DNA from 2 places in the Streptomyces sp. NPDC016677 genome. Region 2 is predicted to be linked to the other one. Evidence: predicted binding sites of a transcription regulator. Region 2 holds the regulator's gene; the other holds the start of a gene.
What was found. The regulator HspR, encoded in region 2, represses chaperone genes until heat shock. The targets are predictions, from matches to a motif close to TTGAGNNNNNNNNNCTCAA.

Region 1: lon (endopeptidase La) is a predicted target of HspR. The motif match lies at 10,513-10,531, and genes of this name have one in related genera.

What each region holds. Positions count from the first base shown of each region.
Region 1 covers NZ_JBVHEO010000003.1:622,057-636,927, reverse strand. Annotated here, with positions in the region: gene ACZ3IG_RS12625 (C40 family peptidase) at 1-732, shown strand, start outside; gene ACZ3IG_RS12620 (GTP-binding protein) at 749-1,426, opposite strand; gene ACZ3IG_RS12615 (DUF742 domain-containing protein) at 1,407-1,841, opposite strand; gene ACZ3IG_RS12610 (roadblock/LC7 domain-containing protein) at 1,838-2,341, opposite strand; gene ACZ3IG_RS12605 (sensor histidine kinase) at 2,338-5,244, opposite strand; gene ACZ3IG_RS12600 (hypothetical protein) at 5,675-6,460, shown strand; gene ACZ3IG_RS12595 (MarR family winged helix-turn-helix transcriptional regulator) at 6,480-6,974, opposite strand; gene ACZ3IG_RS12590 (lysozyme) at 7,211-8,029, shown strand; gene lon (endopeptidase La) at 8,079-10,490, opposite strand; gene ACZ3IG_RS12580 (spermidine synthase family protein) at 10,654-11,346, shown strand; gene ACZ3IG_RS12575 (response regulator transcription factor) at 11,460-12,200, shown strand; gene ACZ3IG_RS12570 (HAMP domain-containing sensor histidine kinase) at 12,197-13,339, shown strand; gene ACZ3IG_RS12565 (multifunctional oxoglutarate decarboxylase/oxoglutarate dehydrogenase thiamine pyrophosphate-binding subunit/dihydrolipoyllysine-residue succinyltransferase subunit) at 13,622-14,871, shown strand, end outside.
Region 2 covers NZ_JBVHEO010000005.1:400,566-415,436, reverse strand. Annotated here, with positions in the region: gene ACZ3IG_RS18070 (helix-turn-helix transcriptional regulator) at 80-1,066, shown strand; gene ACZ3IG_RS18065 (helix-turn-helix transcriptional regulator) at 1,087-2,073, shown strand; gene ACZ3IG_RS18060 (helix-turn-helix transcriptional regulator) at 2,162-3,169, opposite strand; gene ACZ3IG_RS18055 (sugar ABC transporter substrate-binding protein) at 3,250-4,353, opposite strand; gene ACZ3IG_RS18050 (PA14 domain-containing protein) at 4,649-7,081, shown strand; gene ACZ3IG_RS18045 (heat shock protein transcriptional repressor HspR) at 7,202-7,654, opposite strand; gene dnaJ (molecular chaperone DnaJ) at 7,660-8,838, opposite strand; gene grpE (nucleotide exchange factor GrpE) at 8,872-9,546, opposite strand; gene dnaK (molecular chaperone DnaK) at 9,543-11,405, opposite strand; gene ACZ3IG_RS18025 (heterodisulfide reductase-related iron-sulfur binding cluster) at 11,895-14,186, shown strand; gene ACZ3IG_RS18020 (Yip1 family protein) at 14,313-14,871, shown strand, end outside.

The sequences.
Region 1 (14,871 bases), on a different contig from region 2:
CGCGCCGAGACCGTCGGCCGGCTGACCGGCAGCGAGCAGCGGGCCGACGCGCTCGCCCGCCGGGCCCGCGAGGCGCTCGACGCGCACCGCGCCCTCGCCGCCCGGCAGAAGAAGGCGCGCGACACGGTGCTCGACCGGCTGCGGGACGTCGAGGAGATGCTCGCCTCGCTCACTCCGCGGCAGCTCGCGGAACTGGCCGCGCTGGAGAAGGAGGGGGCCGCCGAGGCGCAGGAGCGGTTCATGGTGTCCGGGGCGATCGGCGACGACGACGGCAGACCGTCCGCCGGGGGCGACCGGGCGCTGCGCTTCGCGGTCGACCAGCTCGGCAAGCCGTACGAGTGGGGCGCGGAGGGGCCCGGGTCCTACGACTGCTCGGGGCTGACCTCGGTGGCCTGGGAGCGGGCCGGGACGCCGATCCCCCGGACCAGCCAGCAGCAGTGGGCCAGGCTCAGGCAGGTGCCGCTGGATGAACTGCGCCCCGGTGACCTGGTCGTCTACTTCCCCGAGGCCACCCATGTGGCGATGTACCTGGGCGGCGGCATGGTCGTCCAGGCGCCGCGCCCCGGCGCCGCGGTGAAGGTCTCCCCCATCGCGGCCAACCCGGTCCTCGGCGCCGTACGCCCCGACCCCGGCGGCCGGCCCCTGGCGCACTACGCGCCGCCGAGGCTGCCGGCCGGGGCGGCGGACGGGTCCGACGCGGGGTACGGGGCGGCGCACGCGCCGGCGGGCTGACGCGCGGCGCGCGGTCCTACTCGGGTGTCTCCGCCAGCGCGTGGCCCACCAGGGTCAGGAGGGTCTGCACGACCTCGATCCGGCGCCGCGCGTCCATGATCAGCACGGGTATGCGCTCCGGGACCGTCAGGGCCTCCCGTACGTCCGCCGCGTCGAACCGCTCGCTGCCGTCGAAGTGGTTCACCGCCACGACGTACGGCAGTCCGCAGCTCTCGAAGTAGTCCAGCGCCGGCCAGCAGTCCTTCAGCCGCCGGGTGTCGGCCAGCACGACGGCGCCGATCGCGCCGCGCACCAGGTCGTCCCACATGAACCAGAACCGCTGCTGGCCGGGGGTGCCGAACAGATAGAGCACCAGGTCGTCGTCGAGCGTGAGGCGGCCGAAGTCCATGGCCACGGTGGTGGTGACCTTGTCCGGCGTGGCGGTGAGGTCGTCGACGTCCTCGCTGGCCCGGGTCATCAGCGCCTCGGTCATCAGCGGCGGGATCTCCGAGACGGAGGTGACCAGGGTGGTCTTGCCGACGCCGAACCCGCCCGCCACCACGATCTTCGTGGCGACCGGGGCGTGGTCGGTGTTCGTCTGCCAGGGCCACAAGGACTCCTCGGGTTCGGCGAACGGCTCGACGACCGCTTCGGCGAACGGTTCGACGAACGGGGAACCACCGGGGGCGGTGGTGTCAGAGACGGCGGAGTCCACTCAGCACCCTTTCCAGCAGAGCGCGGTCCGGACGGCCCGTGCCATGGCCGGTCCCGGTGCCGTACACACGGATCTTTCCCTGGTCCGCGAGGTCGCTGAGGAGCACGCGGACCACGCCGAGCGGCATCCTCAGCAGCGCGGCGATCTCGGCCACCGTTCGCATCCGGCGGCACAGTTCGACGATGGCGCGCGTCTCCGGGAGCACCCGGACCGGGCCGTTCGTCACCTCCTCGGACTCACCGGCGGTCTCCGGCCCGGCGGCCGGGTCGACGGCGCCGACGAAGGTCTCCACGAGCAGGACGTGGCCGAAGCTGGTCCGGCCGCCGGTGAGCGAGTACGGGCGGACCCGGGCGGGCGGGCGGTCGCCGCGTACCGGCAGTCTGTCCTTCGGTCTCCGGCTCTCGGACCGGCTCACCGCTGGTGCCCGGCCGCCCCGGCCTCCACGGATTGCCGCAGCTCGTTACGGAGTTCCGGGGTCAGCACATGGCCGGCCCGGCCCACGAACAGCGCCATGTGGTACGCCACGACGCTCATGTCGCAGTCGGCGGAGCCGTGCACGCCGAGCAGCGAGCCGTCGCTGATCGACATCACGAACAGGCTGCCGTCGTCCATGGTGACCATCGTGTGCTTCACCTCGCCGGAGTCCATCAGCTTCGCGGCGCCGACGGTCAGGCTGCCGATGCCGGAGACGACGGTGGCGAGGTCGGCGGCGGAGCCGCGCGGGCCGGAGCCGGCGCGGCCCTGGGTGCGGCGGGCCGCCTCGTTGCTCTCCATGTCGGAGGAGAGCAGCAGCAACCCGTCGGAGGAGACCACCGCGACGGAGAGGATGCCGGGCACCTCCTCGACGAGGTTGGTGAGCAGCCAGTGCAGGTTGCGGGCCTCACGGCTCAGCCCGACGGTACTGGGAGCGGTCAACTGCTTGCCTCCTCGACAGTGCCCCCCGTGGACGGTTCGGTGCGGTCCGGTGCGGCGTCCGGCGTCTCGTGCCGGGTGGTGCGGTCGGTGATCTCGGCCTCCACCTCACGCCGTCCGGCCTCGGCGCCCTTGCGGAAGCCGCCCAGGCGGCGGCGGAGCGCGTCGGCGTCCACGGAGCCCGTGCGCGGGCGGGGCGCCGACGCGGGGGTGCTGATCCGGGGGGTCCGCTTGGGCAGGCCCTTGTCGGTGACCGGCTCGTCGGCCTCGTCCCCCTCGTCGGGGACGCGGTCGTGGGCGGGTTCGGCCTCGGTTCCGGTTCCGGGGGCCGGTCCGGCTACGGGGGCGGGTGCGGGTGCGGTTTCGGGGGCGGAGGGTGCCGGGTGGGACGGGACGCGGAGTTCCATCGTCACCTCGGAGGGGCTGCCCAGGGCGTCCGGGGCCTCGGGAGCCTCCTCGGACGCCTCCTCCGACTCGGGCGCGGGCTCGCGCGCGGGCTCGGGCTCCGGCTCCGGCTCGGGCTTCGGCTCGTCCGAGGCGTCGTCGGCCTCGGTGGTCTCCTCGGCCGCTACCGTCTCCTCGGCCGCTGCCGTCACATCGGCCGCTACCGTCACATCGGCCGCTGCCGTCTCCCCGGCCGCCTCGGCATTCCCGGCGGCCTCGGCGTCGGCACCCGGCAGCGAGGCGCTGCCCGTGCCGGCGGCCGTGGGCGCGGACGGGGGGACGGTGGCCGACGGGGTCCGGGCGAGCAGCGACACGGGCAGGACCACGACGGCTGCCGTGCCGGCGCCCTCCTGCTGCTCGCTCAGCCGGACCCGGGCACCGTGCCGGTGGGCGAGGCGGGCCACGACGTACAGGCCGAGCCCGAGGCCGTCCTCGCCCTCCTTCTGCTCGAAGGGCGCCTCGGGGTCGAAGCCGGCGAGGCGGGTGTTGAGCCGCTCCAGCCGTTCCGGCTCCATGCCGATGCCCTCGTCCAGGACGGAGAGCGCGACCTCGCCGTTCTCCAGCAGCCGGCCGGAGATCTCGACGGGCAGTTCGGGCGGCGAGAACGAGGTGGCGTTCTCCAGGAGTTCGGCGAGCAGGTGGGACAGGTCGTCCGCGGCGAAGCCGGTCACGTGCGCGTGCGGCGGCAGGGCGGCGATCCGGACCCGCTCGTAGCGCTCGATCTCGCTGACGGCGGCGCGGACCACGTCGACCAGCGGCACCGGTCCGGCGGTGTGCCGGCCGTGCTCGGTGCCGGCCAGGACGAGGAGGTTCTCGTTGTGCCGGCGCATCACGGTGGCGAAGTGGTCGAGCTTGAAGAGGACGGCCAGGCGGTCGGGGTCCTGCTCCTGCTCCTCCATCGACTCGATGACGCCGAGCTGCCGCTCGACCAGGGCGAGCGTGCGCAGCGCCAGGTTGGCGTAGGTGGCGCCGACGCCCTGGCGCACCTGCTCCAGGCGGGCGGCGGACTCGGCGAGCTGGGCGCGCAGTTCCTCGCGCGCGTCGGCCATCTTCTGCCGCTGGCCGACCAGGTGCTTGCGGTCGGACTCCAGGGTGGTGACGCGCTCGGCCAGCGTGACGGCGTGCGCGTGCAGGGCGTTGACGGAGCGGACGGCCTTGGCGAACTCGTCGTTGCGGCCGGTGAAGGTCAGGGGCTCCTCGGCGGCCGGGTTCTCGGCCTCGGCGAGCCGGGCGGTGCCGCGGCGCAGCACGGACAGCGGCCGGGTGAGGCTGCGGGCCAGGGCGGTGGCGACGCCCACGGCCACCAGCATCAGGGCGCCCAGGGCGGCGATCCGGATCTCCAGCGCGGTGACGTCGTCGTCGCGGAGCCGGGCCAGGTCCTCGCTGCGCCGCTCGTAGAGGGCGGACTCGGCGCCGCGCATCGCGTCGACGCGGGCCGAGAGCGCGGCGGACAGCTGGGAGACGCTGGTGGCGAGGTCGTCGTCGGAGAGGGCCGGCTGGTCGGTGAGGGCGGCCAGGTACTTCTCGGCGGCGTCGGCCTCGGGTCCGGTGACCGTGGCGTCGTAGCGCTCCTTGGCCGCCTCGGGGGCGTTCTCGCGGAAGTCGGCGAGGGCGGCGTCGGAGCGGACCCGGGCCTCCTGCGCGGCGGCGGCCAGCGCGTCACGGGTCTTGGCGTCGGCGGCCGAGGTGGCGCTGGTCTCGGTGGCCAGGCCGGTGACGGGGTCGTAGGCGGTCCGGGTGGTGCTCGGCACGCTGAGGGCGGCCAGCAGCAGGCCGCGGGCGGCGGCCGCCTGCTGTACGGCGGAGTCCAGCTCGGCGAGGGCGTAGGTGCCGGCGCCCGCGCGGGGCGGCATCCGCTCGGCCAGCTCCTCGGCGAGGGCGTGCAGTTCGGTGACGGCGGCCGAGTAGGCGTCGTGCGCTTCGAGGGCGCTGCTGCGGCCGGTGAGCGCCGACCGGCGCAGCGAGGCGACGGCGTCGAGGTCCTCGCGCAGGGCGGCGGGGGTGCCGGGGTCGGTGCGCAGTTCCTCGATCTGCCGGTCGACGCGGGCGCCGCGCTGCTCCGAGGGTGCCTTGGACTTGGGGCGTCCGGCGGCGATGTAGGGGGTGACCTCGTCGCGTTCGTCGGCCAGCGAGTGGGCCAGGGTGAGCGCGTCCTGGGTGCGCTCGGCGAGGGTCACCAGGTCCTGGGAGTCGCTGAGCTGCCCGGAGGCGGCGATGACCGAGGGCGCTCCCGCGCCGGCGATCGCGGCGGCCACCACCAGGACGGCGACGATCAGCCGGTTGCGTACGTGGGTGGGGCGGCCCTTGCCCACGACGGGGGCCGGCGCCGCCGGGACGGCCGGGGCGGGGGTCCCCGTGGCGTCCGGGGCGGGGGTGACGGGGGTGGTTCGCTCCGTACCCCCGGCGGGGGCCGTCTGCTTGCCTGTGCGACGAGGCCGCGTCTTCTGCACCGGTGCTCGCATTCCTGACTCGTGTACCCGTGGGGCCGGGTGGCGCTCCGTCAACCGGCCGGCCCGTACGTCCGCACGTCCGTCGTCTTTCCGTCGGCCGTGCCCGGGGGGCCGTCGGCCGTGTTCGGACGGGGCGGAACCCCCACCGGCTCCCGACCCTCCCAGTGCCCGTGGGCACCGGGTGTCCAACACCTGGCCCGCCACCCGAAGGAGTGAACCCCGGAGGTGAGTTGGGGGGCAAGTCCCGGCGGCGCCGCCGACGGGCCCGCGCCGCGCGCCGGTTGGACGTTCCCGGCGGGGCGGTGGCAGGATGTGCCGCCACGCGTTCCCGGAGTACGGCGATCCGCCCCAAATCAGGCGCCTGACCTGCACCGCCGCGACAATTCCGAGCCCGCCCCCGGCACTTCGCGGACGCCGCGCGGGACTCGGGCAGACTGATCCGATGCGTACGGATCTGGTCTCCGAGCCCAGCACGTCCCGGCTCCCCAACGAGGACTTCGCGAGCGTCGCCCTCCCGGCCTCCGGACGGGGCGGCGTGGTCGTCCTGCTGGACGGCGTGACCCCGCCGAGGGACGCGACGGGGTGCGTGCACTCCGTGCCCTGGTTCACCGCGCGCCTCGGCGGAGCACTGACCGAACTGACCGTTTCACTCCCGGATGTTCCTCTCGCCGACGCGCTGTCCCGCGCCATCGCGGTCACCGCCGGAGCGCACGCCGAAACCTGTGACCTTTCTCACCCCAGAACTCCGCAGGCGACCGTGGTTCTGGCCCGCTGGTCCCCGGACCGGGTCGAGTACCTGCTCCTGTGCGACTCGGCGCTGCTGGTCGAGTCGCCCGACGGCACGGTCACGGCCCACCTGGACGACCGGCTGGCCCGGCTGCCCCGGTCCGCCCGCGCCACGGAGGCGCTGGTGGACGCGCGTCTCCGCAACAAGGAGGGCGGTTTCTTCACGGCGGCGGCCGACCCGGCGGTGGCGGCACGCGCGGTGACGGGGACGCTGCCGCGCGACGGGGTGCGGGCCCTGGCGGCGCTCACGGACGGGGCGACGCGGTGGGTGGAGACGTTCCGCGAGGGCGACTGGGCGGACTGCCTGCACATCGTCCGCGAGGAGGGGGCGCAGAGCCTGGTGGACCGGGTACGGCGGCTGGAGCGCTGGGACACGAAGCGCGCGTTCCTGGGCCGGAGCAAGCAGCACGACGACGCGACGGTGGTCTACGTCGAGCTGTGAACGACGCTCCCCCTCGGGGTCAGCCCTCCATCCCCCGGTTCAGCTCGCCCAGCAGCCGGGCCAGCTCGCCGACCTCGCGGGGGTCCCAGTCGGCGAGGCGGCCGGCGTAGCGGGCGCGGCGGGCCTCGCGGACCCGGCGGACCCGGTGGCGGCCCTCCGGGGTGAGGTCGACCAGCCAGGCGCGGCCGTCGGCCGGGTCGGGCTCGCGGGCGATCAGGCCCAGCTCCTCCAGGGCGCGCAGCTGGCGGGACATGGTCGCCTTGCCGACGCCGATGTAGGCGGCGAGCTCCGTGGCCCGCTGCCCGCCGCACTCCCCGAGCCGCACCAGCAGCCCGTACGCGGAGGACTCCAGGTCGGGGTGGACCTGGCGGGCCATCTCCGCCTGGTTGGCCCGGGCGCGGCGCAGCAGCACCGTCAGCTCGCGTTCGAGGGCCAGGAACTCGGGCTGCTCCGCGCCGTTCGCGGACACCTCGGAGCCGTCTCCGCGTCCGCCGCCGTTCCCGCTGTCGTGCACGTCAGTTCCCGCCTCGGTCTTCCCGGTCCTGAAAGTTTCCGCCGTACGCGGCCATCGCCGCAGCTCGGCAAGTATTTCGCAGGCCCAGACCACCGGCGGTCACCGGTCCCTCTTCCCACCGGCGGGTCTACGTGCGTAGCGTCGTCACCGCACACCGTAATGGCATGCGCACGCCAGCCCCACGCACCCCGACCGCGCGCCCCCCACCGAGCACCACGAGCCCACGGAGGCCCGTCATGCCCGTGCCCAGACCGCGACCGTCCCGCAGCCGGCGCCTCGCCGCCCTCGGGAGCCTGCTCGCCGCCTTCTCGCTGCTCCTCACCCTCCCCTCGGCCGCCGCCGGCACCCCGCCCCGCGGCTCCGCGCACATGGGCATGGGCGTCGCGGACCACGACGGGGAGCACGGCACGCCCGTCCCCGGCGACGCCACCCAGACCGAGGGCGTCGACGTCTCCAGCCACCAGGGCAACGTCGCCTGGCCGACGCTGTGGAGCAGCGGCGTCAAGTGGGCCTACGTCAAGGCCACCGAGGGGACGTACTACACGAACCCGTACTTCGCCCAGCAGTACAACGGCTCGTACAACGTGGGCATGATCCGGGGCGCGTACCACTTCGCCACCCCGGACACCACCAGCGGCGCCGCCCAGGCCCACTACTTCGTCGACCACGGCGGCGGCTGGTCCCGCGACGGCAGGACCCTGCCGGGCGCCCTCGACATCGAGTGGAACCCGTACGGGGCCTCCTGCTACGGCAAGACGCAGAGCCAGATGGTCAGCTGGATCCGTGACTTCCTGACCACCTACAAGGCCCGCACCGGCCGGGACGCCGTCATCTACACCGCCACCAGCTGGTGGACCGAGTGCACCGGCAACTACAGCGGCTTCGCCGGCGCCAACCCGCTGTGGGTGGCCCGGTACGCCTCCGCGGTGGGGACACTGCCGGCCGGATGGCCGTACTACACGATGTGGCAGTACACGTCGTCCGGGCCGACCGTGGGCGACCACAACAGGTTCAACGGCGCGCTGGACCGGGTGGTCGCGCTCGCCAACGGCTGACGCGCCAGGGCCCCCGGTGACCGCTCACCGGGGGCCCCGCGGCACCGCGTCACGCCGCGACCGGCACCTCGCTGGTCGCGGGCGTCAGCGCCAGCTCCAGGACCTGGCGGACGTCCGAGACGGTGTGGACGTCGAGCTTGTCCAGGATCTCGGCCGGGACGTCGTCCAGGTCGGGCTCGTTGCGCTTGGGGATGATCACCGTGGTGACCCCGGCGCGGTGGGCGGCGAGCAGCTTCTGCTTCACCCCGCCGATCGGCAGCACCCGCCCGGTCAGCGAGACCTCGCCGGTCATCGCCACGTCGGTGCGGACCAGCCGGCCGGACAGGAGGGAGGCGAGGGCCGTGGTCATCGTCACGCCCGCGCTCGGGCCGTCCTTGGGGACCGCGCCCGCCGGGAAGTGGATGTGCACGCCCCGGTCCTTCAGGTCGGCCACCGGCAGCTCCAGTTCGGCGCCGTGGGAGCGCAGGAAGCTCAGGGCGATCTGCGCGGACTCCTTCATCACGTCACCGAGCTGCCCGGTCAGGGTCAGCCCCGCCGCGCCCGTCTCCGGGTCGGCGAGGGACGCCTCGACGTAGAGGACGTCGCCGCCGGCCCCCGTGACCGCGAGGCCCGTCGCCACGCCCGGCACCGAGGTGCGGCGCTCGGCCGGGTCCTGGGCGGACTCGGGCACGTGGTGCGGCCTGCCGATCAGCGCGCGCAGGTCGTCGGCGCCGATGGTGAACGGCAGCTCCCGCTCGCCCAGTTCGTGCTGGGCGGCCACCTTGCGCAGCAGCCGGGCGATCGACCGCTCCAGGGTGCGCACGCCCGCCTCCCGGGTGTACTCCCCGGCCAGCCTGCGCAGCGCGCCCTCGTCGATGGTCACCTCGTCCTTGTCCAGCCCGGCCCGGTCCAGCTGGCGCGGGAGCAGGTGGTCGCGGGCGATGACGACCTTCTCGTCCTCGGTGTAGCCGTCCAGGCGGACCAGCTCCATACGGTCGAGCAGGGCCTCCGGGATCGCCTCCAGGACGTTGGCGGTGGCGAGGAAGACGACGTCGGAGAGGTCGAGTTCGACCTCCAGGTAGTGGTCGCGGAAGGTGTGGTTCTGGGCCGGGTCGAGCACTTCGAGCAGGGCGGCGGCCGGGTCGCCCCGGAAGTCGGACCCCACCTTGTCGATCTCGTCCAGCAGGACCACCGGGTTCATCGACCCGGCCTCCTTGACCGCCCGCACGATCCGGCCGGGCAGCGCGCCGACATACGTACGGCGGTGGCCGCGGATCTCGGCCTCGTCGCGGACGCCGCCGAGGGCGACGCGGACGAACTTGCGGCCCATCGCGTGGGCGACGGACTCACCGAGGCTGGTCTTGCCGACACCGGGCGGGCCGACCAGGGCCAGGACGGCCCCGCCGCGCCGGCCGCCGATGACGCCGAGACCCCGGTCAGTACGCCGCTTGCGGACGGCCAGGTACTCGGTGATGCGCTCCTTGACGTCCTTCAGACCCGCGTGCTCGGCGTCCAGGACCGCCTGGGCGCCCTGGATGTCGTAGGCGTCCTCGGTGCGCTCGTTCCACGGCATCTCCAGGACCGTGTCGAGCCAGGTGCGGATCCAGGAGCCCTCCGGGGACTGGTCGCTGGCCCGCTCCAGCTTGTCGACCTCCTTGAGGGCGGCCTCGCGGACCTTCTCGGGCAGGTCGGCGGCCTCGACGCGGGCGCGGTAGTCGTCGGACTCCTCGCCGTCCTGTTCGCCGTTCAGCTCGCGCAACTCCTTGCGGACCGCTTCGAGCTGGCGGCGCAGCAGGAACTCGCGCTGCTGCTTGTCGACGCCCTCCTGGACGTCCTTGGCGATGGTCTCGGCGACGTCCTGCTCGGCGAGGTGGTCGCGCAGCTGCGCGGTGGCGAGCTTGAGGCGGGCGACCGGGTCGGCGGTCTCCAGGAGTTCGGTCTTCTGGGCGGTGGTCAGGAACGGCGAGTAGCCGGAGTTGTCGGCGAGCGCGGCGACGTCCTCGATCGCCTGGACGCGGTCCACCACCTGCCAGGCGCCGCGCTTGCGCAGCCAGGCGGTGGCGAGCGCCTTGTACTCCTTGACCAGTTCGGCCACCTGGCCCGGCAGCGGGTCGGGCACGGTCTCGTCGATCCTGGTCCCCTCGACCCACAGCGCGGCGCCGGGGCCGGTGGTGCCGGCGCCGATCCTCACCCGGGCCCGGCCGCGGATCAGCGCGCCGGGGTCGCCGTCGGCCAGCCGGCCGACCTGCTCGACGGTGCCGAGCACGCCGGTGCTCGCGTAGGTGCCGTCGACGCGGGGCACCAGCAGGACCTTCGGCTTGCCGGGTTGGGAACGGGCGGCGGCCTGGGCGGCCTCGACCGCGGCGCGGACCTCGGAGTCGTTCAGGTCGAGCGGGACCACCATCCCGGGCAGCACGACCTCGTCGTCGAGCGGCAGCACGGGCAGGGCGAGCGGTGTGAACGGCGTGGACTCAGCAGCCATGATCTCCCCTTCGGCAGTCAAGTTGAGTTGGCTTCACTCAACTACACCGACTCAATGCCCGGGAGCCAGAGAATGTTCCCTGCCGCGTGTTCGCTCTCGGCGATCACCGCCCGGAGGCCCGGCGGATGGGGGGCCGTCACGGACCGGGTGTCAGGATGACGGGATGTCCGTTCACGAAATTCCCGAAGTCCTGGACCGTCGTGAGGGCCCCTACGGCGAGGTCGTGCTGCGCAGACACGGCGCACTGCTCCAGATCATCGCCAACGGCTGCTTCCTGATGGACACCTCCGACGGCCGCTCGGAGCGCCTGCTCGTCGACGCGGCGCTGGCCGCGCTCCCCGCCGGCCGCCCGGAACCCCGCGTGCTGATCGGCGGTCTGGGCGTCGGCTTCTCCCTCGCCCACGCCGCCGCGGACCCCCGCTGGGGGCGGATCACGGTGGTCGAGCGCGAACCGGCCGTCATCGACTGGCACCGGGACGGCGGACCCCTGTCCGGGCTGACCCGCGAGGCACTCGCGGACCCCCGCACGGAGATCGTCGAAGCGGACCTCGTCACGTACGTCAATGAGACTTCCGCCACACAGCCGGCGACCTACGACGCCCTCTGCCTCGACATCGACAACGGCCCCGACTGGACCGTCACCGAGGGCAATCACAGCCTCTACGGAACGTCCGGACTCGCGCTCTGCGCAAGGCTGTTGAGGCCCGGCGGAGTACTCGCCGTATGGTCCGCCCAGCCCTCCCCGCATTTCGAAGAAACCTTGCGTAATGCCGGGTTCCAGCAGGTGCGTACCGAAGAGATCCCCGTTGCCCGGGGCGTTCCGGACGTCGTGCACATCGGCGTCGGGCCTGGATAGCAAAGGCCCGGTGACTCCCCGTACGCTGCTGCTCTGACGCGGATCATTCAAGCGTCGATCGCAGTCATGGGATCACCCCACGGATTCCGCAAAGCACACCTCAGGGGCGGGCGATGGAGCAGACACACACCTCCCACAACGGCGCGGCGACGGCTACGCAGGGCGCGCAGCGCCGGGTGCTGGTGGTGGAGGACGACCAGACGATCGTGGACGCCATCGCGACCCGCCTGCGCGCCGAGGGCTTCCTGGTGCAGACGGCGGGCGACGGCCCGGCCGCCGTCGACACGGCCGAGGCCTGGCAGCCCGACCTGCTCATCCTCGACATCATGCTGCCCGGCTTCGACGGCCTGGAGGTCTGCCGCCGGGTCCAGGCCCAGCGCCCGGTGCCGGTGCTGATGCTCACCGCCCGCGACGACGAGACGGACATGCTGGTCGGGCTCGGCGTCGGCGCCGACGACTACATGACCAAGCCGTTCTCGATGCGCGAACTGGCCGCGCGGGTGCACGTGCTGCTGCGCCGGGTGGAGCGGGCCGTGGTCGCCGCCTCCACGCCGCGCAGCGGCATCCTGCGCCTGGGCGAACTGGAGATCGACCACGCGCAGCGCCGGGTGCGGGTGCGCAGCGAGGACGTGCACCTCACGCCGACCGAGTTCGACCTGCTGGTGTGCCTGGCGAACACGCCGCGCGCGGTGCTCTCCCGCGAGCAGTTGCTCGCCGAGGTGTGGGACTGGGCGGACGCCTCCGGGACCCGGACCGTCGACAGCCACATCAAGGCACTGCGCCGGAAGATCGGCGCCGAGCGCATCCGCACCGTGCACGGGGTGGGCTACGCGCTGGAGACACCGACGCCATGAGCGCGGGGCGGCAGGCCGTACGGCGGAGCCCCGGCCCCCGGAGCACCGGCACCGGCACCGGCACCGGGGAACCCTGGGGCGGCGTGCGCCCGTTCTCGATCAAGACCAAGCTCGGCGCGCTGGTCGTCACCTCGGTGCTGATCACCACCGGCCTGTCGGTGATAGCGGTGCACACCAAGACGGAGCTGCGCTTCATCACGGTGTTCTCGATGATCGCCACGCTGCTGATCACGCAGTTCGTGGCGCACTCGCTGACCGCGCCGCTGGACGAGATGAACGCCGTCGCCCGGTCCATCTCGCACGGCGACTACACCCGCCGGGTGCGCGAGAACCGCCGGGACGAGCTGGGCGACCTGGCCCAGACGATCAACCACATGGCCGACGACCTGGAGGCCCAGGACCGGCAGCGCAAGGAGCTGGTGGCGAACGTCTCGCACGAGCTGCGCACCCCGATCGCGGGGCTGCGCGCCGTGCTGGAGAACATCGTCGACGGGGTCACCGAGGCCGACCCGGAGACCATGCTGACGGCCCTGCGGCAGACCGAGCGGCTCGGCCGGCTGGTGGAGACCCTGCTGGACCTCTCCCGCCTGGACAACGGCGTCGTGCCGCTGCGCACCCGGCGCTTCGAGGTGTGGCCGTACCTGTCCGGGGTGCTGAAGGAGGCCAACATGGTCGCCTCCGCCCGCGCGGGCATCGCCTCCGGCTCCGGCACGCACACCCGTACCGACGTCCATCTGCACCTCGACGTCGACCCGCTGGACCTGACCGCGCTGGCCGACCCCGAGCGCATCCACCAGGTGGTCGCCAACCTCATCGACAACGCGGTCAAGCACAGCCCGCCGCACGGCCGGGTGACGGTCCGGGCGCGCCAGGGCGAGCTGCCGGACTCCCTGGAGCTGGAGATCATCGACGAGGGGCCCGGCATCCCCCGGTCGGAGTGGCACCGGGTGTTCGAACGGTTCAACCGGGGCGCGGTGACCCGGCCGCACGGTCCCGGCAGCGACGGCGGCACCGGGCTGGGCCTGGCGATCGCCCGCTGGGCGGTGGATCTGCACGGCGGCCGGATCGGGGTGGCCGAATCGGAGCGCGGCTGCCGCATCCTCGTCACTCTTCCGGGCCTGCCAACCACGCCGAGTTGACGTAAGGTGCTCATCAGAGCCACTCGTTCCACGGATGTTCACGCTGGTGGACACGTGTGATCAGGCGGAGGCCCGCGACCGCAAGGGCGCCAGGGCCCGCTTTCCTGTTCCCTGTTGACGCGGAACCACGCTTTTTTCCCGCCATTTCCAGCGCCGAAACACCCGCCCAGATGTGACTTACGCGACGATGGACCGGCCCGGCCTGACCTTCTCGCTCTTGGAGGCGTAGCCTTTATTCCCGCTGTCCATCACCTTGTGAAGCGGAAGAGGGCGGTTGCCGCCGTGTCGCCACAGTCCCCCAGTAACTCGAGCATCTCGACCGACACCGACCAAGCGGGGAAGAACCCCGCAGCGGCCTTCGGTGCCAATGAGTGGCTCGTAGACGAGATCTATCAGCAGTACCTCCAGGACCCGAATTCGGTCGACCGAGCCTGGTGGGACTTCTTCGCCGACTACAAGCCGGGGGCGGCCGCCGCCCAGGCCGCGTCGGGCACCGCGGCCGCGGGGGCCGCGGAGACCACCGCACCGGCTCAGCCCGCCCCGGCCGCGCAGACCGCGCAGACGCCCGCCAAGGCCCCGGCCGCCCCGGCGCAGACGCCCGCCGCCCAGGCCGCCCCCGCGCAGCCCGCCGCCCAGGCCGCTCCCGCCGCCCCGGCGGCGAAGCCCGCCGCCGCGCAGCCGGCCGCCGCGAAGGCGGCGCCCGCCAAGGCCGCGCCGGCCAAGGAGGCCGCCGAGGGCCCCGAGCTGGTCACCCTGCGCGGTCCCTCCGCCGCGGTCGCCAAGAACATGGACGCCTCGCTGGAGATGCCCACGGCCACGTCCGTGCGCGCCGTCCCGGTGAAGCTGCTGTTCGACAACCGCATCGTCATCAACAACCACCTCAAGCGCGCCCGCGGCGGGAAGATCTCCTTCACGCACCTCATCGGGTACGCGATGGTGCAGGCCATCAAGGCCATGCCGTCGATGAACTGGTCGTTCCAGACCAAGGACGGCAAGCCCACCCTGGTCAAGCCGGAGCACGTCAACCTCGGTCTCGCCATCGACCTGGTCAAGCCCAACGGCGACCGCCAGCTGGTCGTCGCGGCGATCAAGAAGGCCGAGACGCTGAACTTCTTCGAGTTCTGGCAGGCCTACGAGGACATCGTCCGCCGCGCCCGTGAGAACAAGCTCACGATGGCCGACTTCACCGGCGTCACGGTCTCCCTGACCAACCCCGGCGGCCTCGGCACCGTCCACTCGGTGCCGCGCCTGATGCCCGGCCAGTCGGTGATCATGGGCGTCGGCGCCATGGACTACCCGGCGGAGTTCCAGGGCACCAGCCAGGACACCCTGAACAAGCTCGGCATCTCCAAGGTCATGACGCTCACGTCGACCTACGACCACCGGGTGATCCAGGGCGCCGCCTCCGGCGAGTTCCTCCGCCAGGTCGCCAACCTGCTCCTCGGCGAGAACGACTTCTACGACGAGATCTTCGAGGCGCTGCGCATCCCCTACGAGCCGGTCCGCTGGCTCAAGGACATCGACGCCAGCCA
Region 2 (14,871 bases):
ATGGCTCATTCAGGTACGTCGTGGCCACACAAACGGTGCATCATGTTCCTGCACGTTCATGACCCTGGGGGGTGGAGTTATGGGTAAAAAAGGTACAAGGGCGACGCATCCCCATGCGGTCACGGAGCTGTGCGAGGCAGGGAGCCGTTTGTACGCGAATGCCCTGCGCAGCGGGCGCATCCTGCGGGCGGACGCGGAGCCCGCGCCCTGCCTGACGGAGTTCGCCCTTCTCCACCCGGACCCGGACGATCCCGACTGGCTGCGTCCCGTGCCCCCGTCGGTCGCCCTGGCCCAGCGGCTGAACCCCATCGAACGCGAGATCTCCGAGCACCGGCGCGCGTCGATCGCCCTCACCGAGGCCTTCGAGCCGTTCCTGACCCTCAGCGCCCAGGACACCTCCTCCGGCCACTCCATCACCGTGCTGGAGGGACTGGACCGTATCAACGCGGCCCTCGACCTGGCGACCGCCGAGTGCGCCTCCGAGATGCTCACCGTCCAGCCGAGCGGCCCCCGCAGCACGGAGAAGAGGCTGCTGGAGGCGCTGGAGCGGGACAAACCCCTGATCGAACGCGGGGTGCGGATCCGCACCCTCTACCAGCACACCGCCCGCTACAACTCCGAGCGGCTGGCCTACGTCGAGCAGTTCGCCAACGGCAAGGCCGAGTACCGCACCATCGACGAACTGGTCGAGCGGCTCATCATCCTCGACGAGACGGTCGCCTTCCTGCCGATCCGCGACGACCGGCAGACCGCGCTGGAACTGCGCCACACCGGGCTGGTCCGCTACCTCATCAAGGTCTTCGAGTTCATGTGGAGCCGGGCCGTCCCGCTCACCGCCGGCGTCCCCTACGAGACCGCCCCCGACGGCATCACCGAGGTCCAGCACTCCATCGCCAAGCTCCTGGTGGAGGGCCACGTCGACGAGGCCATCGCCCGCCGCCTCGGGATGAACGTCCGCACCTGCCGGGCCCACATCGCCAAGCTGGCCGCCGCCCTCGGCAGCGGCAGCCGGGCCCAGCTCGGCTACCTCATCGCGCAGTCCGGAATACTGAACCAGGACCACTGACGCCAAGGGGGCAGTCACGCGTGACCGCGACGGCACACGAGGAGCACGCGGGCGAGGAGCTGTGCCCGGCGGGACTGGAGCTGTACAGCCGCGCGCTGCGCGACGGCCCCCTCCCGGCCGCGGCGGCCGACGCGGCGCCGTGTCTGCTCGACGCCGGGCTGCTGTGCCCCGCCGTCGCCGCCCCGGACCGGCTGGAGCCGGTGGCCCCGGCCGTCGCCCTGCACCGTCTGCTGCGCGCCTCCGAGGAGCGCGTCGCCGGTGAACGGCGGCGCGGCGAGCGGCTCGCGGAGACCTTCGCCCCGCTGCTGCGGCTCGGCGGCCCGGACGCGGCGGCCGACGACTCCCCCGCCCTGCGGCTGCTCAGCGGCAAGGAGCGGATCAGCCGGGCCATCGCCGAGGTCATGACCGAGGCCACCGCCGAGGTGCTGACCATCCAGCCGCACAGCGCCCACATCGGCCCGCCGCCCCAGGTCCACGAACCCGTACTCGAACGCGACCAGGCCTTCCTCGCCCGCGGCGGCCGCATCCGCGCCCTGTACCAGCACACCCTGCGGTACGCGCCCACCGTCCTGGCCCGCTACGAGCGGCTCACCGGCGACGTGCAGGCCCGCACCCTGGACGAGGTCACCGAACGCCTGATCATCGTCGACCGCACGGTGGCCTACATCCCCGCCAACGGGGACCGCACCCTCGCCCTGGAGATCCGCCACCCGGCGCTGGTGGAGTACCTGGTCACCGTCTTCGACCGGCTGTGGCGGCTGGCCGTCCCCATGTATCCGCAGGCCGAGGAGGTGCCCACCCTGGACGGCATCACCCCGCGCCAGCGCGCCGTCGCCGCCCTGCTGGTGGAGGGGCACACCGACGCCGTCATCGCCGACCGCCTCGGCATGAACGTCCGCACCGCCCGCGTCCACATCGCCAAACTCGCCGCCACCCTCGGCAGCGACAGCCGCGCCCAGCTCGGCTACCTCATCGCCCGCTCGGGAATCCTCGACCGGGCTCCCTGACCGCCCGCCCCGCTACGGCACCCGGGCCCGAGCCGAGCCACCCCGCCCCGCTACGGCACCCGAGCCCGAGCCGAGCCACCCCGCCCCGCTACGGCACCCGGGCCCGGGGCGGTCCGTCCAGTCCCGCCTGGGCGATCCGCACGCCCAGCTGCGTACGGCTCGCCGCGCCCAGCGTCTCCGACAGCCGGGCGATATGGGCCCGGCAGGTACGCACGCTGATCCCCAGCCGCTCGGCGATCACCGCGTCCTGGTGCCCCTCCGCCAGCAGCGCCGCGATGGACCGCTCCCGGTGCGAGATGCCCTCGATGCCGGTGTCGGGCAGCGGGACGGTGATCGGCAGCGCGAGGCGCCACAGCCGTTCGAAGACGGTGACCAGGTACTCCACCAGCGCCGGGTGGCGCAGTTCCAGTGCCATCGTCCGCTCCGCGTTGGCCGGTACGAACGCCACCGTACGGTCGAAGAGGATCAGCCGGTCGATCACCTCGTCCAGCGTCCGCGCCTCCACCGCGTCGCCCATCAGCTCCATGTAGTGGAGCAGGCCCTGCCCGTGCCGGGCGACGTGGGTGTACAGGTCGCGCATCCGCACCCCGCGCCCGCGCAGCGCCAGCGCCCGGTGCAGCCCCTCGGAGAGTTCGTGTTCGCGCCGGATGCCGCCGGGCTGCACGGTCAGCACCTCCGTGGTGCACGCCTGGGTCGCCTCGTCCATCGCGGCCTGGATGCGGGCCAGCCCGTCCAGCACCCGGATCGCCGTGCCCTCGGCCCCCGCCGCCGGGCGCCGCTGTCCGCTCCCCCCGCCCAGGGCGGCGTACCGCTCGATGGCGGCCACCGCCGACCCCACCCGCCGCTGACCGGCGCTGACCTCGTCGTACACCTCGCGCAGCAGCCGGCTCACGACCTCCTGCGGGGCGGTCGGCACCAGCCAGTCCATGGCGCCGGGGTCGGGGTGCAGCAGCGCGAGCTCCAGCAGACAGGGCGCCGCCTCGGCGTCCCGGCGCTCCACCCGGCCCCGCCGCACGGCCCGGGAGTACACGCGGTCCCCGGCTTCGCACAGTCGGTCAGCACCGTGTGGATGCCCGTCCGTCCCGTGCCCGGCCATCGCCCAGCCCACCCCCGCATCCCGCCCGCTCTCCGCAGCGCCACTATGCGCGGGCCGGGACCGGCTGTGCAACAAGGGGACTACTTCAGGCCGATCTCCGCGCACCGCGCCTCGTACGCGGCGGTGCAGATGTCGGAGACCTTGTGGATGCCGTCGGCGACGACGGTCTCCTCGATGTTCTTCTTGGTCAGGGCGGTGACGGAGACCAACTGGGCCGGGATGTCCTGGTGGGTGGGGCTGTCCACCCGGTCCGTGGTGAGCGCGTCGAACTGGATGTCCTTGCCCTGCACCCGGGCCACGGCCATCTCGGCGGCGTTCTCCGCCTCCTGCGGGTAGGACTTGTACACGCTCATGTACTGCTCCCCGGAGACGATCCGCCGCACCGCCTCCAGTTCCGCGTCCTGCCCGGTGACCGGCGGCAGCTCGGTGACACCGGCCGCCTTGAGCGCCTCGATGACGCCGCCCGCCATGCCGTCGTTGGCGGAGTAGACACCGGCGATCTCGTCCGCGCCGAGCTTCTGGATCGCCTCGGCCATGTTCCGCTCGGCGTTCTCCGGCTTCCAGTCCACGGTGTCGTACTCGGCGCCGACCCGCACGTTCCCGGCCAGTTCGGTCAGGGCGCCGGCCTTGAACTGGCGGGCGTTGGGGTCGGTGGAGGAGCCGTTCATCATGACGATGGTGTCGCCGGCGGCGTCCTCGCCGAGCGCCTCCAGCAGGGAGCGGCCCTGGACCTCGCCGACCAGTTCGTTGTCGAAGGAGATGTAGGCGTCGATCGGGCCCTCGGCCAGCCGGTCGTACGCGATCACCGGGATACCCGCGTCCTTGGCCTTCCTCACACCGTCCGCGATGGCGTGCGAGTCGACCGCGTCCAGCACGATGACGTCGACCCCGTCGTCGACCATCTTCGCCATCTGCCGGGCCTGCTTGCTCGCGCTCGCCTCGGCGTTGGCGTACTGGACCATGCCCTGGCCGTCGGTCAGCGCGTCCACCTTCTTGGTGAAGATGGGCCGGTCGAACTCCTCGTAGCGGGTGTTGTCCCGCTCCGGGAGCAGCAGCCCCACCATCAGGTCGTCGCCCTTGGTCGGGCTCGCGTCGTCACTGCCGCCCGACACGTTCAGCGCTCCGCAGGCCGTCAGCGAAACGGTCATCGTGGACGCCGCCACGGATATGGCGATACGGCGCATGCAGGAGATCACTTCTGGTGCCTTCCGGACGCGGTGGCCGCTTTGCGACCCAGGTGACTGAAAAGACAACGCGCACACCCGCCCACCCGTCAAGCGATACCACTTAACGAGATCGCAACATCACGCTGCGCAGCCGAACTGAAGCGCTGGCGACCGTGCCCCCAACTCTTCTTCACACAAAGGCCGTTGCATGATCACAAACGGTCGCGCGAGATCCGTACAACCAAGTCCAATCGTCACGAGTCGTGATCACGGAGGCTGCTCCCCGCCTCCGCTTTTTCGAGCAGAGGACCGAATGAACTCAGCCAGACGCACGACCACGGCCATCGCCTCGACGGCCGTCGTGCTCGCCACCGCGGGCGGACTGCTCACCGTCGCCGCCGTGCCCGCCTCCGCAGCCGCGAGCTGCTCCTCGCCCGTCTTCACACGGCAGTTCTTCGCGAACACCACGTTCTCGGGAACCCCGAAGAAGACCGACTGCGACTCCGCGATCGACCAGAACTGGGGCACCGGGGCACCGGCCGCGGGACTGCCGGCGAACAACTTCGGTGTCCGCTGGTCCGTCACCCGCGACTTCGGCTCCGGCGGCCCGTTCTCCTTCACCGCCTCCGCGCAGGACGGCATCCGCGTCTACCTCGACGGCACCCGCGAGGTCGACCTGTGGAAGAACGTGTCGTCGACCCGGAAGAAGACGGTGAACGTCACCGTCCCCAAGGGCAAGCACACCCTCCGGATCGACTTCGTCAACTGGACCGGCAAGGCGAACGTCACGTTCTCCTACACGCCGAGGACCTCCGCCTCCGTCGACAAGGTCAAGCCCCTCACCCCGGCCGGCACCGCCGTCGTCCACGACCCGGCCACCGGCAAGGCGAAGATCACCTGGTCCAGGAACAAGGAGATGGACCTCGCCGGCTACCGCGTCCACCGCCGTCTGAAGGGCACCTCGTACGCCACCGAGCCGCTCGCCACGACCACCTCGACGTCGTACACGGACACCACCCTCCCGAAGACCGGCGCGACGTACTACTACGAGGTCCGCGCCTACGACAAGGCGGGCAACGAGTCGCCGGGGACGGCCGACCAGGGCGTCACCACGGTCGACAAGACCCCGCCCGCCGCACCGTTCGTCGAGATGGACGCCTGCCCGGCCGACCAGCCCTACGCGGCCCCGGAACTGGTCACCACCGCGGCCAACGCCGCCGACATCGCCCTGTACGAGCTCCAGCGGCGGGACGCGGCCACCGGTGCCTGGACGACCGTCGCCACCGGAACCAAGGGCGCCTTCTGCGACACCGGCACACCGGCCGACGGCTCCAAGGTCACCTACCGCGGCCGGGCCCGCGACGCCGTCGGCAACTGGTCGCCCTATTCGGCCGCCGCCACCTTCACCACCTCCGACCTGACCCCGCCGTCCGCCGTCACCGACGCCCGCGTCGAGTACCGTTCCGGCGTCCCGCACCTGGTCTGGTCCCCCGTCGACGGCGCCACCGCCTACCAGGTCCTCCAGTACGACCCGGCGACCGGCGGCTGGCTCGACGCCCTGCCCGTACCGGGCACCACCGACGGCACCGACATCGTGCCGCGCCAACTGGCCGCCGTGAGCGGTTCCTACCGCTACGCCGTGCGCGCGGTGGACGCCAAGGGCAACGCCGCCGCACCCACGGAGATCACCCTGGAGATGGCCGCCCGCCCGGAGGCCATCCCCGCCTTCCGCACCACCGCCGTGCCGTTCGGCGAGGGCGTGATGGTCGAGTGGAGCGGCACCGACCCGTGGGCGTACGACGGAGACGGCCCGCTGCTCACCTACCGCCTCGTCCGCACCGACCCGGCCACCGGCGAGAGCACCACCGTCGACCTGTGCAAGCCGAACAACGCGGTCGACCTGCCGCTGGAAGCGCCGCAGACGTACGGGACCTGGTCGGACTCGGACGCTCCCGCGTACGCCGGCCGCAAGCAGGTCAACGGGGTCTGCTGGGACGTCTCCGGCAGGTCCGAGACCACCTACGAGTACCGGGTGGTGACGACCGGCCCCCAGGGACACGACTCGCAGCCCGGTCCGGCCGCCACCGCCACCACCCCGGACACCGAACGACCGGCCCCGGTGGAGAACCTGACCGCCGAGACCATCCCGCTCGGCGTCCACCTGACCTGGACCCCGCCCGCCGACGACGACGTGCAGAAGTACCACGTCTGGCAGGGCGTCACCGACCCGGACACCGGGGAGACGGTCTGGGAGGAGAACTGCTGGACCGGGAGTTCCCTGAGCGACACCGAGATCTACTGCCCGACGGTGCCCGACGGCGCCGCCCACGTCTACCGGGTGGCCGCCTCGGACGGTTCCGGACTCATCGACCCGTACGCCGGTCCCGCCGCCTACCGCACGGCCGACATCACCGTCACCCTGCCCGACACCCGGCCGCCCGGCTGGACCGGCACCTCGGTCCGCGAGGACCAGTACCCGGAGCTGTACGTGGGCTGTTCCGAGTCCTCGGGCCTCGGTGACTGCGCTCGGTTCGCCGGTTACCGCGTGGAGCGCTGGGACCCGGCCACCGCCTCCTACACCGTCCTGACGCGGGGTACGGCGGGCGACGCCGCCTACTTCATGGACACCACGGTCAACGAGGACCGGCTGGGCCTCTACTACTACCGTGTCGTCCGCACCGACGCGTCCGGCGCCGACGCCGTCACCACGTCGCAGGCGTACGGCATCTGGGACTCCTGGCTCTGACCGGCCGCGCGGGCGGAGAAGCGCGGACAGAACGCGGCCGGGAAAGCTCCGGCAGGAAACAGGAGAGGGGCCCGGATGTCTCCGGGCCCCTCTCTCGGTTCTCTCCGTGCGGACGCGGCGTCAGTCCGACGCCTGCCGCCCCTTCGGCCGCCACACCACCAGCGCGCTGGTCTGCTGGACCTCCTGGTACGGGACCAGGTCCCGGCGGTACGACGCGTGGACCGCCGCCTCGCGCTGGCGCATGGCCGCCGCGGCGCCGTCCAGGGCGGCCTCCATCTCGGCCACCCGGGCCTGCAACGCCGCGACCTGGTTCTCCAGTTCGATGATGCGCTTGATGCCGGCCAGGTTGATGCCCTCGTCCTGCGACAACTGCTGCACCGTACGGAGCAGCTCGATGTCCCGGGCCGAGTAGCGGCGCCCCCGGCCGGCGGTGCGGTCCGGGGAGACCAGGCCCAGACGGTCGTACTGACGCAGGGTCTGCGGATGCAGACCGGACAGCTGGGCCGCCACCGAGATGACGTAGACCGGGGTGTCCTCGGTCAGTTCATACGGATTGCGTCGACGGCCGTCCATCCCCATCAAGCTCCCTTCGCGGCCTGGAACAGCTCCGCCCGCGGATCCTCACCCGCGGTCGCCTCGCGATACGCCTCCAGCGCTTCACGAGCCTTCCCACTCAGATCCTTCGGAACACTCACCTCGACGGTGACCAACAGGTCCCCGCGGGTGCCGTCCTTGCGGACCGCGCCCTTTCCGCGGGCGCGCATGGTCCGCCCGTTGGGCGTGCCGGCCGGCAGCTTCAGCGTGACCGGCGGGCCGCCCAGGGTCGGGACCCGGACCTCCCCGCCGAGCGCCGCCTCCGCGTACGTCACCGGGACGGTGACCGTGAGGTTGTCGCCCTTGCGCCCGAAGACGGCGTGGTCCTTGACGTGCACGACCACGTACAGGTCGCCCGCCGGACCGCCCCGCTCGCCCGGCGTGCCCTTGCCGCGCAGCCGGATGCGCTGCCCGTCCGACACCCCGGCCGGGATACGGACCTGCATGGTCCGCGACGACTTGGCGCGTCCGGAGCCCTTGCAGACGTCGCAGGGGTCCTCCGCGATCAGACCGCGGCCCTTGCAGTCCGGGCAGGGGTCGGTCAGCGAGAACCCGCCGCCCGAGCCCCGCGTCACCTGGCCGGTGCCGACACAGGTCGGGCACACCCGCGGGGTGCCGTTCTTGTCGCCGGTGCCCGAACACGCCTTGCAGGGCGCCTGCGAGGACATCCTGAGCGGCACCGTGGCGCCCTCGATGGCCTCCGTGAAGCTCAGGGTGACCTCGGACTCGATGTCCTGGCCGCGCCTGGGCTGGGTCCGGGCGCCGCCCGCGGCCCCGCGGTTGAACAGGCCCCCGAACACGTCACCGAGTCCGCCGCCGAAGCCGCCGGCCCCCTGCCCGCCGCCCTGGGCGCCGCCGAAGAGGTCGCCCAGGTCGAAGTTGAAGGTGCCGCCGCCCGCGCCGGGCCCGGGGCGGAAGCCCCCGTTGCCGAAGAGCGCGCGGGCGTCGTCGTACTCCTTGCGCTTCTTGGGGTCGCCGAGGACGTCGTTGGCCTCGGAGATCTCCTTGAACCGCTCCTCCGCCTTGGCGTTGCCCTTGTTGGCGTCCGGGTGGTTCTCGCGGGCGAGCTTCCGGTACGCCTTCTTGATCTCGGCGTCGGTGGCGTCCTTGGGGACGCCGAGGACCTTGTAGTAGTCCTTCTCGATGAAGTCCTTGGTGCTCATCCCCGACGTCCCTCCTTCCTCCTGCTCACAAGCTCAGCCCTCGTCCGGGCCACCGCTCTCCTTGTCGTCGGCGGGGTCCGCGCCGGCCGCCTTCTCGTTCTCCTCGGCCGGCTTGACCGGCTGCGCCCCGGGCTGGGGCTCGGCCACGGCCACCCGCGCGGGGCGGATGGTGCGCTCGCCGATCCGGTACCCGGGCTGCAGGATCGCCACGCAGGTCGTCTCGGTGACGTCCGGCGCGTAACTGTGCATCAGGGCCTCGTGGATCGTCGGGTCGAAGGGCTCGCCCTCCTTGCCGAACTGCTGGAGGCCCAGCTTGGCCGCGACCGCCTCGGTCGACTCCGCCACCGACTTGAAGCCGCCGACGAGTTCGCCGTGTTCGCGGGCGCGGCCGATGTCGTCGAGCACCGGGAGCAGCTCGCTCAGGAGGTTCGCCACGGCGATCTCCTTCACGGCGACCCGGTCCCGCTCGACCCGGCGGCGGTAGTTCTGGTACTCGGCCTGGAGCCGCTGGAGGTCCGCGGTGCGCTCGTTGAGCGCGGTGCGCACCTGGTCCAGCTGGGCCACCAGGCCCGCGTCCTGGCTCGCGTCCCCGGCCGGGGCCGCCCCCGCCTCCGGAGCGGAGGGGGCGGCCTTCGGCTCGGCGTCTTCGGGGGTGGCGCCGGAGGGGACGTCGGGCTTCTCGTCAAAACCCGGGGTCTCCTCCGTCACGCGGCACCGTCCTTGCGCTCGTCGTCGACGATCTCGGCGTCGACGACGTCGTCGTCGGCCTTGGACTGGCCGGCCCCGGCACCGGCACCGGCGCCCGGAGCCTCGCCGCCGGCGGCCTGCGCGCCCTGGGCGTCGGCGTACATGGCCTGGCCCAGCTTCTGCGAGACGGCGGCGACCTTCTCGGTGGCGGTGCGGATCTCGGCGATGTCCTCGCCCTTGAGCTTCTCCTTCAGCTCGCCGACGGCGGTCTCCACCTCCGTCTTCACGTCACCGGGGACCTTGTCCTCGTTGTCCTTGAGGAACTTCTCCGTCTGGTAGACGAGCTGCTCGCCCTGGTTGCGGGTCTCGGCGGCCTCGCGGCGGCGGTGGTCCTCCTCCGCGTACTGCTCGGCCTCCTGGCGCATCCGGTCGACCTCGTCCTTCGGCAGCGAGGAGCCGCCGGTGACGGTCATCTTCTGCTCCTTGCCCGTGCCCAGGTCCTTCGCGGTCACGTGCATGATGCCGTTGGCGTCGATGTCGAAGGAGACCTCGATCTGCGGGACGCCGCGGGGCGCCGGCGGCAGGCCGGTCAGCTCGAACATCCCGAGCTTCTTGTTGTACGCCGCGATCTCGCGCTCGCCCTGGTAGACCTGGATCTGCACGGAGGGCTGGTTGTCCTCGGCGGTGGTGAAGATCTCGGACCGCTTGGTCGGGATCGTCGTGTTCCGCTCGATCAGCTTGGTCATGATGCCGCCCTTGGTCTCGATACCGAGGGACAGCGGGGTGACGTCGAGCAGCAGGACGTCCTTGACCTCGCCCTTGAGGACACCGGCCTGCAGGGCGGCGCCGATGGCGACGACCTCGTCCGGGTTGACGCCCTTGTTGGCGTCCTTGCCGCCGGTCAGCTCCTTGACCAGCTCGGCGACGGCCGGCATACGGGTGGAGCCACCGACGAGGACGACGTGGTCGATCTCGCTGAGCTGGATGCCCGCGTCCTTGATCACGTTGTGGAACGGCGTCTTGCAGCGCTCCAGCAGGTCCGCGGTCAGCTGCTGGAACTGGGCGCGGGTGAGCTTCTCGTCCAGGTGCAGCGGGCCCTCGGCGGAGGCCGTGATGTAGGGCAGGTTGATCGAGGTCTCGGTGGACGAGGACAGCTCGATCTTCGCCTTCTCGGCGGCCTCGCGCAGGCGCTGGAGCGCCATCTTGTCCTTGCTCAGGTCCACGCCGTGACCGGACTGGAACTGCTTCACCAGGTAGTCGACGACGCGCTGGTCCCAGTCGTCACCACCGAGGTGGTTGTCACCGTTGGTGGCCTTCACCTCGACGACGCCGTCGCCGATCTCCAGCAGCGAGACGTCGAACGTACCGCCACCGAGGTCGAAGACGAGGATCGTCTGGTCGTCCTTGTCGAGGCCGTACGCCAGGGCGGCGGCGGTCGGCTCGTTGACGATGCGGAGCACGTTCAGACCGGCGATCTCGCCGGCCTCCTTCGTGGCCTGCCGCTCCGAGTCGTTGAAGTACGCCGGGACGGTGATGACCGCGTCGGTCACCTTCTCGCCCAGGTACGCCTCGGCGTCCCGCTTCAGCTTCTGCAGCACGAAGGCGCTGATCTGCTGGGGGTTGAAGTCCTTGCCGTCCAGGTTGATCTTCCAGTCGGTGCCCATGTGGCGCTTGACCGACCGGATGGTCCTGTCGACGTTCGTGACCGCCTGACGCTTGGCCACCTCGCCGACCAGCACCTCACCGTTCTTGGCGAAGGCGACGACGGACGGCGTGGTCCTGGCGCCCTCGGCGTTGGTGATGACGGTGGGCTCGCCGCCCTCCAGAACGCTGACGACGGAGTTAGTCGTGCCCAGGTCGATGCCGACCGCACGTGCCATGGTTGATTCCTCCAGCTGACTTGAGTGGAACAGGCTCAAGTGTGCACGACGGTCCCCCCGGGGTCAACAGACCTGAGTCCGGCGGACTCAACTCTTATCCGTTCCTTACGCGCAATCATCCTCTGACCTGCGCGGATGTCACCCCGGGGCGTCTGCCGCACGGAAAATTTCCGCGCCTCGCAGTGCAGGTGAGGGGCCGCAGCGGCGAGGCGACCGGGGGACGAGCACGGCCGCGAGCCGCGCCGAACATCACGATATGCGAAGAATGTCCCATCCGGCTCGGCGTGGCGACGCCGAGCGCAGGGCAGGGGACCACTCAGGGTCGCCTCAGCGACACAGATCACCACACGCCCGACTACAGTGCGGCGGAGGATAGGGGTAGTCTCGAACGGACTGCATAAGCTACCGCTCAGTAACCCAGTACCGCCGACTCACCGCTCACCACTCACCCACCCCCTCGAAACCCTCGCAGGCCCGAGGAGCCCCCAAATGCAACTCGCCGCGATCATCGTGTCGCTGGTTCTGATCGTGGTCGGCGTGGCACTCTTCGCCCGCGCCGTCCTCCAGATCGTCCGCTACCTGCGGCTGGGCCAGCCCGTGCCGGCCGGCACCCGGACCGACCAGCCCGCGCAGCGCACCCTCACGGTGGTCAGGGAGTTCCTCGGCCACACCCGGATGAACCGCTGGGGCGTCGTCGGCGTCGCGCACTGGTTCGTGGCGGTGGGCTTCTTCTCGCTGCTGCTGACCATCGTCAACGCCATCGGCCAGCTCTTCCAGGCCGACTGGCTGCTGCCGGTCCTGGGCGACTGGGCGCCGTACAACGTCTTCGTCGAGTTCATCGGCACGATGACCGTGCTCGGCATCCTCGTCCTGATCGGCATCCGGCAGCTGAGCCACCCGCGCAAGCCGGGCCGCAAGTCCCGCTTCGCCGGCTCCAACTTCGGCCAGGCGTACTTCGTCGAGGCCGTCATCCTCATCGTCGGCGTCTGCATCTTCATGCTGCACGCCCTCGAAGGTGCCCAGCACCACGTGGACAGCTACGAGGCGTCCTTCTTCATCTCGTACCCGGTGGTGTCGTGGCTGGAGGGCATGGATCTCTCCACCCTCCAGAACCTCACCTACTTCTTCGCCGGCCTGAAGATCGCGACCTCCTTCATCTGGATGATCACGGTCGCCCTGAAGACCGACATGGGTGTGGCCTGGCACCGCTTCCTGGCCTTCCCCAACATCTGGTTCAAGCGCGACGCCGCCGGCGGCACGTCCCTGGGCGCCCTGCTGCCGATGACGTCGGGCGGCAAGCCGATCGACTTCACCGACCCCGGCGAGGACGACGTCTTCGGCGTCTCCCAGGTCGAGCAGTTCTCCTGGAAGGGCCTGCTGGACTTCTCCACCTGCACCGAGTGCGGCCGCTGCCAGTCCCAGTGCCCGGCCTGGAACACCGGCAAGCCCCTCTCCCCCAAGCTCCTGATCATGAGCCTGCGCGACCACGCGCACGCCAAGGCCCCGTACCTGCTGGCCGGCGGCGGCAAGACGATGGAGGGCGAGGAGAAGGCGTCCGAGGAGCAGCTGAAGGACGTCCCCGCGGCGGCGCTGGCGGAGGCCGAACGCCCCCTGGTCGGCACCCTCGAAGCCGCATCCGGCAGCGGCTTCGCCGCGGGCGGCGTCATCGACCCGGACGTCCTGTGGTCCTGCACCACCTGCGGCGCCTGCGTCGAGCAGTGCCCGGTCGACATCGAGCACGTCGACCACATCGTCGACATGCGCCGCTACCAGGTGATGATCGAGTCCTCCTTCCCCTCCGAGGCGGGCACGATGCTCAAGAACCTGGAGAAGAAGGGCAACCCCTGGGGCCTGGCGAAGAAGCAGCGCCTGGAGTGGACCAAGGAGGTCGACTTCGAGGTCCCGGTCGTCGGCAAGGACATCGAGGACCTCACCGAGGTCGAGTACCTCTACTGGGTCGGCTGCGCCGGCGCCCTGGAGGACCGTGCCAAGAAGACCACCAAGGCCTTCGCGGAGCTGCTCCACATGGCGGGCGTGAAGTTCGCCATCATGGGCGGCGACGAGAAGTGCACCGGCGACTCCGCCCGCCGCCTGGGCAACGAGCCGCTGTTCCAGGAACTGGGCATGGAGAACGTCGCCTCGCTGAACATGGCCTTCGGTGAGGACGACGAGTCCCCGGAGACCAAGAAGCCCAAGTCGGCGAAGAAGATCGTCGCCACCTGCCCGCACTGCCTCAACACCCTGGGCAACGAGTACCCGCAGCTCGGCGGCGACTACGAGGTCATCCACCACACCCAGCTGCTCCAGCACCTGGTCGACGAGGGCAGGCTGACCCCCGTCACCCCGGTCGAGGGCATCATCACGTACCACGACCCCTGCTACCTGGGCCGCCACAACAAGATCTACACGCCGCCGCGCGAGATCATCGCCGCCGTCCCCGGCGTCCGCAACGAGGAGATGCACCGCCACAAGGAGCGGGGCTTCTGCTGCGGCGCGGGCGGCGCCCGGATGTGGATGGAGGAGCGGATCGGCAAGCGCATCAACAACGAGCGCGTCGACGAGGCCCTCTCCGTCAACCCGGACATCGTCTCCACGGCCTGCCCGTTCTGCCTGGTCATGCTCACCGACTCGGTCAACGGCAAGAAGAACGACGGCAAGGCGAAGGAGTCGATCCAGGTCGTCGACGTCGCCCAGCTCCTCCTGGACTCCGTGAAGACCCCGGCCGACCCGACGGGCGCCCCGGACCCGGAGACCGCCCCGGAGCCGGAACCGGTGAAGTAGGCCCCGCCTCCCCTCGACGCCCCGTGTCCGTTGTCCGATGACACGGGGCGTCGATCTGTTCAGACACCGCTCAACTGAGCGCCCCCTAAGGGACGCCCCGGCCGATCTGTCCCCTACCCGTAAGGGATGTCACAGCTCGGCCGCAAAGCCGCCTCCAGAACCCCGGGCCCGGCACGTCACCGTGCGGGACCAGGTACGTTCGGATGCGTGGCTGGATTCAGGATCGGACGCGGCCGGGACAACGGCGCTCCTCAGACGCGACCGCAACACCCCCCGCACGGGCAGCAGACGCCGCCGGGACAGCCGTACGGCTATCCCCCGGCGCCGCAGCCGTACCCCCCGCAGCAGCCGCCGTACACCGGCGGCGGCCAGTGGCCGCAGGCGAACGGCGGCGGCTACGGCGCCCAGGCCGGCGGGCACGGCGAGCCGGAGTACTTCGGCGACGGCGGCGGCTACCCGCAGGGCGGCCCGCCCGGCGCCGCCCCGCACGACCCGTACGCCGCCAACAACCCCGGCCACACCCAGGCCTTCTCGATCGGCGAGGACCCCTACACCCAGGGCGACACCTACCGCGCCGGTACGGCGTCCGCGCCCCCCGCCGGCCCGATCGGCCCCCGCCTGCACTGGAAGGACCTGCTGAAGGGCATCGTCACCCGCCCCGACCAGACCTTCCTCCAGATGCGGG